3 regions of the Actinoallomurus rhizosphaericola genome follow, and region 2 is predicted to be linked to each of the others. Evidence: riboswitches for the same ligand, from Rfam matches in the RefSeq annotation. Region 2 holds a riboswitch; each other region holds the start of a gene.

Region 1 (3,262 bases), on a different contig from region 2:
ACCGCCCGCGACCATGAGGAGCAGACCATCGACACCGGCCCGGCCGAACACCTCGACCAGCCGCTCCCCGAAGCGGTCCGGCAGCGCGTCGTCGAGGCGGCCGCGGGCGTCATCGGCACGCTGCGGCCGGACGAGATTCCGGCGCCGCTCCGGCGGGTGGCCCGCTTCGAGCCCCGCCGCCGCGCCCGGCTGGCCGCGACCCTGATCGCCGCCCAGCTCGAGGACGACGGCGGGTTCCGCGAGCGCGTCGCCGACGTCGTACGGGAGAGCGAGCCGGTGCTGAGCGAGGCGGTCGGCTCCGGCGCGGTGCCGCCCGCCGCCGACCCGGTCACCGTCGCCGCCCTCGCGTACCTGCTGCGCCCGCCGGGCTGGGCCGAACGCGTCGAGACCGCCCGCCGGGAGCTGGAGCGCTCGGCGGCGGCCGCCGAGGAGGCCAAGGTCGTCCGCGAGGTCGCCGAGCTCCGCGAGCAGATCGCCGCGGCCAAGGCCACCCGGTCGGAGGAGACCGAGAAGCTCCGCGCCGAGCTGCGGGAGCTGCGTGCCGAGAACGCCGAGCTGCGCAAACGGCTGCACGAGGCGCGCGGCAAGGCGAAGCGGGAGCACGCGCGGGCGGAGGACCTCGACCGGCGGCTGGGGGAGGAGCGCGCCGCGGCCTCCGTCGCGGCGGCCGGCGCCGAGGCGGAGCTGCGCCGGCTGCGCAGCCGTCTGTCGCACGCCGAGGCGGCCGCGGAGAGCGCCCGGCGCGCCGCCCGCGAGGGCCGCAACGTCGACGAGGCACGCCTGCGCGTCCTCCTCGACGCCCTCACCGACGCCGCCAAGGGGCTCCGCGACGAGATCGCGCTGCCGCCGGGCATCACCCGGCCGGCCGACAGCGTGGGCGGCATCACGCCCAGCCGCCCCGGGCACCGTACGCTGCCGGGCCGGGCGCTGGCCGACAGCGACCCCGCGCTCCTCGACCAGCTGCTCACCCTCCCGCAGGTCCATCTCATCATCGACGGCTACAACGTCACCAAGACCGGGTACGGCGACCTGCCGCTGGCCGACCAGCGGTCACGCCTCGTCTCGGGCCTGGGCGTGCTGCACGCGCAGACCAAGGCCGAGGTGACGGTGGTCTTCGACGGCGCGGAGCTGAACGCCCCCGTCGCCGTGCAGGCGCCGCGCGGCGTGCGCGTGCTGTTCAGCGCGCCCGGGCAGACGGCCGACGAGCTGATCGGCCACCTTGTGCGCGCCGAGCCGAGCGGACGCGCCGTCGTCGTCATCTCCTCCGACCAGGAGGTCTGCGACTCGGCCCGGCGGGCCGACGCCCGGCCGGCCCCCTCGGCGCTCCTCCTCCGCCGCCTCGGCCGCACCTGACCGCCGCCCCTTCCGGGTCACCCGTCGAACGCCGTGCACCCGGCCGCCGCCCCTTCCGGGTCACCCTCGAACGGCGGTCCCGCGGCGGTCCCGACCGCCGCCTCTTCCTCGTTTCCGCCTGGGATCGCCGAGCGGAATTGTCGGTGGGTCCTCGTAACGTCTGGCGATGACGACGACACGAGGAGGAATTCGTGCTCATCGACTGCGACAAGTGTGAGCTACGCAACGTCGCCTGCGCCGACTGCCTCGTTCCCACCATGCCCGTGATTCCGGAGTCCGGCCTGGATCTCGGGCCGCTCGAGCGCCGCGCGCTGGGCATTCTCGCCGCAGAGGGCCTGATTCCTCCTCTGTGGATGACGATCTCCGTTGACCGCGCATCGTGACGAATCACGCGCACGCTGTTGCTTAAATGACGTGAATTGCTGCATTTCCCGGAGAAGCGGTTGTTACCAGCGTGAGACTTGACTAGTCTCACGCGCTGAGCCGGTCGCTGGTTCGTCGCCCCCCAGGCGACGGCGCCGGCTTCCGCCGAGTCGTCACGTTCGGTGAGGCCGCCCGAGGTCCGGGCCGTACGATCCTCACCGGCACGACGAGCCGGGGAACCAGGTTTCCGGGGTGAATCGGAGCAGCGCATGCTCCGTAGGGCGCCTTCCACGCCCGAATCCGTCAGCTAACCCGGTAGGCGGACATTGGGAGAGGGGCGTGCCGCGAATCGTGGCAACACAGCGCAGTGCCGACGGTACGGCCGTCGGACGGCCGACGAGCGGCTGGATCAGCAGCCGGGTGTTGGCCACCCTGTGCGTCGCCGCCTCAGCGGCGCTGGCTCTGCCGGCCGGTACGGCCGACGCGAAGCCGAAGCAGACGCTGAGCCAGGCGAAGGCCAAGCTGGCCAAGCTGAACTCACAGGCCGACAAGCAGGACAACGAGTACAACAAGGCCAAGGAGCAGTGGGCTGCGGCCGACAAGAAAGTGAAGGCGCTGAACGCCTCGGTCAAGCAGCAGCGCCAGTCCTGGGCCTCGCTCCGCGTCCGTGTCGCGCAGATGGCCGCGTCCGCGTACAAGAACGGCTCGGACGGCACCGACATCCCCACGCTGCTCTCGGCCAAGGACCCGCAGACGGTGCTCGACCAGATGTCGGCCTTCACGGCGCTGTCGAAGAACCGCTCCACCGAGCTCACCCAGTTCCTCAACGTCTCCCAGCTGCTGCAGCGGCAGCAGGCGCAGGCGCAGCAGGCGGCCACCGACCTGGCGCAGAAGAAGAAGGACCTCCTCGCCAAGAAGAAGAACATCGAGAAGTCCGTCGAGCAGCAGAAGGCCCTGGTCAAGAAGCTGGGCCCGGCGGCGGACTCCGGCGGTGGCGGCGGTGACGACAGCGGTCCCGTGGCGAGCAACTGCAGCGGCGGTTACCAGGGCTCGGCGACCGGCAAGGCGCGCGTCGTGCTCGAGTGGGCGTACAGCAAGTGCGGTACCCCCTACCTCTACGGCGGCACCGGCCCGCGGTACGACTGCTCCGGTTTCACGATGAAGGCCTACGCGGCGGCCGGGGTGAGCATCCCCCGCGTCGTCCCGGACCAGTACAACGCCACGAGCCGGGTGCAGCGAAGCAACCTGTCCCCAGGCGACCTCGTCTTCTTCGACGACCTCGGGCACGTCGGCATCTACGTCGGCGGCGGCAAGTTCATCCACTCGCCGCACACGGGCTCGTACGTCAAGATCGACAGTCTGAGCAACGTCTGGTACAGCTCGCACTACGTCGGTGCGGGCGCGCTCTAGGGACGGATCATCATGGCCAAGGAGCGTACGCACATGCCCAGGACCGGCCGTCGGTTCATGACGACCGTGGGGTTCCTCGCCGTCGCCGGGCTCGCCCTTCCCGCGGTGCCCGCGCACGCCGACCCCGGCGCCTCGC
Region 2 (3,262 bases):
ATCCGTCACGCACGGTAGGGCTACCTCTGGCCCGAACCCGTCAGCTAACCCGGTAGGCGGTAAAAGGGGAGCGAATGGATTCAGTAGGTCAAAAACTGCTAGAGGTCGCCAAGAGTCAGCTCGGCTATCACGAGAAAGCCAGCGGCTACACGAAATTCGGCGACTGGTACAGCACGCATGTCGACAAGGACCCGGTCTACAAGACGTCGGCCTGGTGTGACATGTTCCTCGCGTGGGCGGCCGACAAGGCCGGCGTCGAGGACTGGACCGGCCAGTTCGCCTACACCCCCGACCACGCCAAGTGGTTCAAGAAGCAGGGCGCCTGGGGCCACAAGGCCGAGCCCGGCGCGATCGTCTTCTTCTCGTGGTCGGGCGGCAAGAGCATCGGCGACATCGAGCACGTCGGCATCGTCGAGCGGGTCGACGGCCACACGCTGCACACCATCGAGGCCAACCACAACAACGCGCTGACGCGCGCCACCCGGGACATCAGCCAGGTGGTCGGGTTCGGCTATCCCTCGAAGGTCAAGGTCAAGGCGGCGCCGGCCGCCCCGCAGACGACCCAGGCCGACCAGAACTACGCTCCGAAGCACGCCGCGCCCCCGCCCGCCGTCAAGGAGATCGGCAAAGACGTCCAGGCGCAGGTCGACGCGCACACGACCGCGGCCCACGACTCGGCCGCCCCGTCGGCTCCCCTGCCGGACCAGCAGGCCGCCCTGACCGGGCTGCTGGCCGTCGTGCTGTTCGGGACGGTGGCCCTGGCCGTCGGCAAGTCGAAGGTCAAGGTGCCCGTCTCGGCGCCGAACGTCCGGGTCCGCAAGCGCGGCAAGCACCACCGCACGCCGGTCGAGCTGCCCGCCGAGGTCAGCGTGGCCGACCTGGACGCGGCCGACGCCAGCACCCAGCTCATGCCGGTCCTGTCCGCCGAGGCCGCCGCGAAGGCCGAGGACCAGGAGTTCTGGGGCAAGATCGCGGAGCTGGAGGAGGACGTCGAGCTGGCGTTCTGGAACACCCTGCACGCCGCGGTGTCGCAGAACGGCTCGCTCGAGACCGAGTCCGAGACGCAGTCCGAGTCCGTCCTGTCCTGAGGCCCTCACCCCGAGGTCCGTGGCCTGAGGGCGAGGGCACTGCGGCCCTCGTCCCGAGGTCCGTGGCCTGAGCCGCGGCGCCGAGCCGCTCGCAGCGCCGTCCGCGCGGTCCCCGTCTCCTCCCACCCGGAGGCAGGCGGGGACCGCGGCGTCTAGGCGCAAAGGACCAGCCGTACATCACCCGGAGTGACCATCCTGCGATCCCCCGGGCCATCTCCGCATGTTCGCGTTGGACGCCCCGTCACCATCCGTTAATCTCCAGCGAGTCGTCACCGGCCGAGAGACGGCCGGACCGCCGAATCGCCCGTCGCGCCGTGGCGCGCCGGGGAACCGGGGACCCACTCACGGAGGCACGGGGCGTTCCCTCGTCTTCGCACCGGGGTGAATCCGCGTCCGTCGCCGACGGCCCGCGGTAGGGCTCCTTCTCGTCCGAACCCGTCAGCTAACCCGGTAGGCGGCCTGAGGAGAGGAGCATCTGGATGGATCGATCCCGCGCCGCGGACACCCGCGACCCTCTTCATCCCGGGAAGGGCACGGCCCGCCGTACGGCGGTCGTGACCTTCGCCCTCGTCGTCGCCGGGCTCGCGCCGCCCGCACTGGCCGACACGGCACGCCCCGGCCCTCGCATCGACGCGCTCCGGCAGCGCGCCGGCCAACTGAGTGACCGGCTCGAACAGCTCACCGAGCAGTACAACGGCCTTAAGGTGCGCCTGGAGCAGGCTCAGCGGGCCGCCGCCGTCGCCGGCCAGACCTCGGCCCGCGCCGCCGTAACGCTGAAGGCCATCCAGCGCAAGGTCGGCCGGTTCGCCGCCATTCGTTACATGAACGGCACGGCCGACGACTCACCCGCCCTGCTCGCGTCCTCGGACCCGCGCGCGCTGCTGGACCGGGCCTCGACCCTGCACTACTTCACGCAGCAGGACGACACCGAGATCCGGCAGCTCACCGAGGCGATCCAGAACGCCCAGCGGACCGGCCAGGACGCCGGTGACCGCGCCGCGGAGGCGGCCGTCCTCAGAAGCCGGCTCGCCCGGCAGCGCGCCACCATCCGCGCCGAGCTGGAGAAGGTCCGTAAGCCGCTCCTGCAGGACGCCGTCGAGCGCGCCGGTAAGGGCGAGAAGGTGCCCGAGATCCCCGGCGGTCCCGGCAAGGCGGTCGGCGCCGTACGGGCCGCGCTGAGCCAGCTCGGCGTCCCGTACGTCTGGGGCGGCGCGACGCCCGGCCAGGGCTTCGACTGCTCGGGCCTGACCATGTGGGCCTACGAACAGGTCGGCATCAACCTGCCGCACTACGGCGGCGACCAGTGGAACGCCGGGGTGCACGTCTCCCGGGACCAGCTGGAGCCGGGAGACCTCGTCTTCTTCTACTCCGACATCCACCACATGGGGATGTACATCGGCGACGGGAAGTTCATCCACGCGCCGCACACCGGCGACCACGTCCGGATCGCCGACCTGTCGACCCGCCCCTTCGCGGGCGCGGTCCGCGTGGTCTGAGACCAGCAGACCCGGATCGCCCGCCCCGGCCCGTCTCTCCGCCGGCGTCGTCCGCGTGGTCGGAGACGAGCACACCCGGATCGCCCGCCGATCCGTTTCTCCGCCGGCGTCGTCCGCGTGGCATCAGACGGCCACGCGGACCCGCTCAGCGGCGAGAGCCGGGGATCACTTCCCGACGCGGTACATCTCCGCGACCATGAACGCCAGGTCGAGGGCCTGGCCGCGGTTGAGGCGGGGGTCGCAGGCCGTCTCGTACCGCTGGTGCAGGTCGTCCTCGACGATGTCGTGGCCGCCGCCGACGCACTCGGTGACGTCGTCGCCGGTGAACTCGATGTGCACGCCGCCCGGGTGGGTGCCGAGCGCCCGGTGCACCTCGAAGAAGCCGGCGACCTCGTCGAGCACGTCGTCGAACCGGCGCGTCTTGTACCCGCTCTCCGACTCGAAGGTGTTGCCGTGCATCGGGTCGCAGATCCACGCGACCTGGGCGCCGCTCGCGGTGACCTTCTCGACCAGGGATGGGAGGTGCTCGCGGATCCGCTTGGCGCCCATGCGGGTGACGAAGGTGAGCCGGCCCGGCTCGCGGTCGGGGTCGAGCCGCTCGATGAGCGCGAGAGCCTCCTCGGCGGTCGTAGTCGGCCCGAGCTTGACGCCGATGGGGTTGCGGATGTGGCGCATGAA
Region 3 (3,262 bases), 170 kb from region 2:
GTCGCCGAGCAGGAGCGCGACCTCGGTCCCCGGCTGTACGGGCGGAACCCGGACCTGTGCTGCCACCTGCGCAAGGTGGAGCCGCTGAACCGCGCGCTGGAGCCGTACCTCGCCTGGATCACCGGGATCCGGCGCGAGGAGACCTCGCACCGGCGCGGCGCGCGCGTGGTCGAGTGGAACGCCGCGCGCGGCAAGGTCAAGGTCAACCCCCTCGCCCGCTGGACCCAGGACGACCTGCACGGCTACATCGAGGAGCACGGCATCCTGGTGAACCCGCTGCAGTACGACGGGTACCCCTCGATCGGCTGCGAGCCCTGCACCAAGCGGGTCGCGCCGGGTGAGGACCCGCGCAGCGGACGCTGGGCCGGCACCGGAAAGACCGAATGCGGCATCAACCTGTGAGAGCCGGGCGATCCGGGGGCGGCGGGGCGGTCCCCCTGGTCGCCGTGGCCCACGGAAGCCGGGACTCGCGGGCGGCGGCGACGGTCGAGGAACTTCTCGATCTTGTACGCCGTTCCTCGGGGGTGCGGGTCGTGACCTCGTATCTCGACCACGCTCCCCCGGCGCCGGGGCAGGTGCTCGGTGGTCTCGTCGGAGAGGGGGCCGACGAGGCCGTCGTGCTCCCTCTCCTGCTCACCGCGGCGTACCACAGCAAGACCGACATCCCCGGGGTGCTGCGCGCGGCGCGGGCGTCTTATCCGCGGCTGACGCTGCACTACGGCGCCACGCTCGGCCCCCACCCTCTGATGACCGGCGCCCTGGAGCGGCGGCTCGCCGAGGTCGGCGTCCGGCCGGACCCGGAGACGGCCGTCGTGCTCGCCGCCGCCGGCTCCAGCGATCCGGCGGCGAACGCGACGATCGGCCGGATGGCGCGCGGCTGGCGGGGCTGGCGCGCCGTCGTCCCGGCGTACGCCTCCGCGGCCCGTCCCACGCCCGCGGAGGCCGTGCGCGCGCTCTACGCGGCGGGAGCGCGGCGTGTGGTCGTGGCGTCCTATTTCCTGGCCCCGGGCTTCTTCGCGGACAAGGTGCGGGACGAGGCCCTGGCGGCCGGCGCCGTGGCCGTCTCGCCGGCTCTGGGCGCCGTCCCGGAGCTGGCGGAGATCACCGCGCAGCGCTACCGGGAGGCCCTCCTCAACGCCGGTCCCGTCGCGGTCGCGGGCTGAGCGACCAGCGCGGCGGGTATCTCCTCCCGGCGCCGCAAAGCCTTGTGCCGTCAGGCTTTGCGATTGATCGCCATTTCGGCGATCTTTATCGAGGCGCAAATTCGATCATTCGGAACCGATCATTAGACGATCTTTTAGCGATCATCTATTCCGGCCCGCGATGTGAGCCATGTCGCAAACATAGGTATTTGGTCGGCCGATATTTGTCTGCTATGTTCCCACTAAGTCCGGAGGGACGCCCCCCATGCGCCTCCCGGACATCCGCCGGCGGCGGCCGGCCCACCAGCGCAGACGGCGCAGCGCGAAGACGCGTGAGGGCCTCCGTACAGAGCCGAGACGGTTCATATCCAAATCACGCCACTCCCGCGGAGCACCGCTCGATCCCCATGGAGCGGGAGCGGCAACGTCGAGTCCGTGAGAGTCACGGAGCCGGGGACCCATGAGCAGTCCCGGGGTGAATCGGCACATCCGTCGTGTCGTAGGGCGACTTCCACGCCCGAACCCGTCAGCTAACCCGGTAGGCGTACTGGAAGTAAGGAGTCAGAACCTTGTCCGCGAGTCTTCCCTGATCTGAATATCCGGTCGTCGTCCCGCCCCTGGGACCGTACGGCCAGACCCTGTCTCTTTGTTCGTGCCGTCCGCGCAAGCGGGCGACCCGCTGAATCCGCACCTCGCGGAACCGGGGACCCACCGCACCATTGGGGTGAATCGGCACTTCTGTGCCGTAGGGCAGCTTCCACGCCCGAACCCGTCAGCTAACCCGGTAAGCGGCATGGAAGCCGAAGGAGTACCCCCCGTGTCCCCTCGACACGCCAAACCCCGCTTTACCTCGAAGAAGAAGTGTCTCACCGGCCTCATCGCCGGCGCCGTGACCGCCGGCGCGGCGGCGACGACCGTCGTGACCGCAGGGCCCGCCCTGTCCGCGCAGGCCTCCACCGTGTCCCGTCCGGCCGTCCACCAGGTGGCACAGAAACCCGCACCCGGTACGGGTAAGGCGGAGCACGCCCGCCCCGCGGGCGACGACGCGCACCTCAACGTGCACACCGTCGCCGAGCAGAAGCAGAAGAAGCTGCCCACGGCCGCGGACGTCCTGAAGCTCGCCGAGTCCCAGGTCGGTACGACCGAGAACGCCACGGGCGGCAGCAAGTTCAACCAGTGGTTCATGACCACCCCGTACGCCAAGGCCGGTGCCGCCCGCGACGGCGGCTCCGTCAGCGACTACGCCAACGCGTCCTGGTGCGACATGTTCGTCACCTGGGTCGGCGACACGCTGGGCGTCAAGGGCATGGGCGGCGACGCGTTCACCCCCTCCCACGCCAAGTGGTTCATCTCGCAGGGCCGCTGGGGCAGCGTTCCCAAGCCCGGCGCGGTCGTCTTCTTCTCCTGGAGCGGCGGCGGGGTCGACAACATCGATCACGTGGGCCTGGTCGTCAAGGACAACCACGACGGCACCATCCAGACGGTCGAGGGCAACACGGACGACGCCGTGAAGGTCCGGACGCGTAACACCTCCACCGTCGTGGGCTACGGCTACCCGGAGTACCCGCAGCAGTAGCCGCCCGTCGGCGCGTGCCGTGCCGCCGCCGGTGCCGCGGCACGCGCGACCTCCCCTTCCCGGACTTCTCTCCGGATCTCTCTCACCCCTTCCCCGGTACCCCCATGCCCTCATCCCCGCATGCCCCCGAAAGGAAAGCGATGATCAGGCTTTCGACCAAGGCCATCGCCAGCGTCGCCGCCGGAGTCACCCTGGCCGGCGCCGGCGTCACCACCGCCCTCGCCTACGGGGGCACCTCGGAGGCGGCGGCGTCGCCTCAGGCGCAGAGCGCCCCGGCGAAGGTCGCGCAGCAGGCGCCCGCGCAGGCCGAGAAGCGCGTCCAGAGCGGTGCCCAGGACCGGATGCTCCTGTCGGTCAAGAAGGGCAACGACCCCAAGAAGCAGGCCAAGGCCCCGGCCCTGCCCACCGGTGTCTCCACCGCGACCTCCTTCTGGGACCCGTCGACGGCGTCGGGTAAGCCGATGGCGTACGAGACGATCGCCAGCCCGTACTGGCCGCTCGGCACCAAGGTGAAGGTCACCTACAACGGCAAGAGCGAGATCGG

Evidence for each region. A riboswitch is a leader RNA that binds a small molecule or an ion and turns the genes downstream of it on or off. The one in region 2 is predicted to bind cyclic di-AMP.
Region 1: another riboswitch for cyclic di-AMP. It lies ahead of NE234_RS45460 (C40 family peptidase); the one in region 2 lies ahead of NE234_RS07940 (NlpC/P60 family protein).
Region 3: another riboswitch for cyclic di-AMP. It lies ahead of NE234_RS08740 (CHAP domain-containing protein); the one in region 2 lies ahead of NE234_RS07940 (NlpC/P60 family protein).

Annotation. Positions count from the first base shown of each region.
Region 1 is NZ_JAMXMW010000011.1:163,351-166,612, forward strand. It holds gene NE234_RS24340 (NYN domain-containing protein) at 1-1,353, shown strand, start outside; gene NE234_RS24345 (hypothetical protein) at 1,545-1,736, shown strand; cyclic di-AMP (ydaO/yuaA leader) riboswitch at 1,923-2,054, shown strand; gene NE234_RS45460 (C40 family peptidase) at 2,056-3,126, shown strand; gene NE234_RS24355 (C40 family peptidase) at 3,160-3,262, shown strand, end outside.
Region 2 is NZ_JAMXMW010000003.1:52,516-55,777, forward strand. It holds cyclic di-AMP (ydaO/yuaA leader) riboswitch at 1-74, shown strand, start outside; gene NE234_RS07935 (CHAP domain-containing protein) at 75-1,088, shown strand; cyclic di-AMP (ydaO/yuaA leader) riboswitch at 1,380-1,562, shown strand; gene NE234_RS07940 (NlpC/P60 family protein) at 1,568-2,584, shown strand; gene NE234_RS07945 (class II 3-deoxy-7-phosphoheptulonate synthase) at 2,750-3,262, opposite strand, start outside.
Region 3 is NZ_JAMXMW010000003.1:226,654-229,915, forward strand. It holds gene NE234_RS08730 (phosphoadenylyl-sulfate reductase) at 1-402, shown strand, start outside; gene NE234_RS08735 (sirohydrochlorin chelatase) at 384-1,163, shown strand; cyclic di-AMP (ydaO/yuaA leader) riboswitch at 1,558-1,701, shown strand; cyclic di-AMP (ydaO/yuaA leader) riboswitch at 1,810-1,947, shown strand; gene NE234_RS08740 (CHAP domain-containing protein) at 1,960-2,718, shown strand; gene NE234_RS08745 (septal ring lytic transglycosylase RlpA family protein) at 2,859-3,262, shown strand, end outside.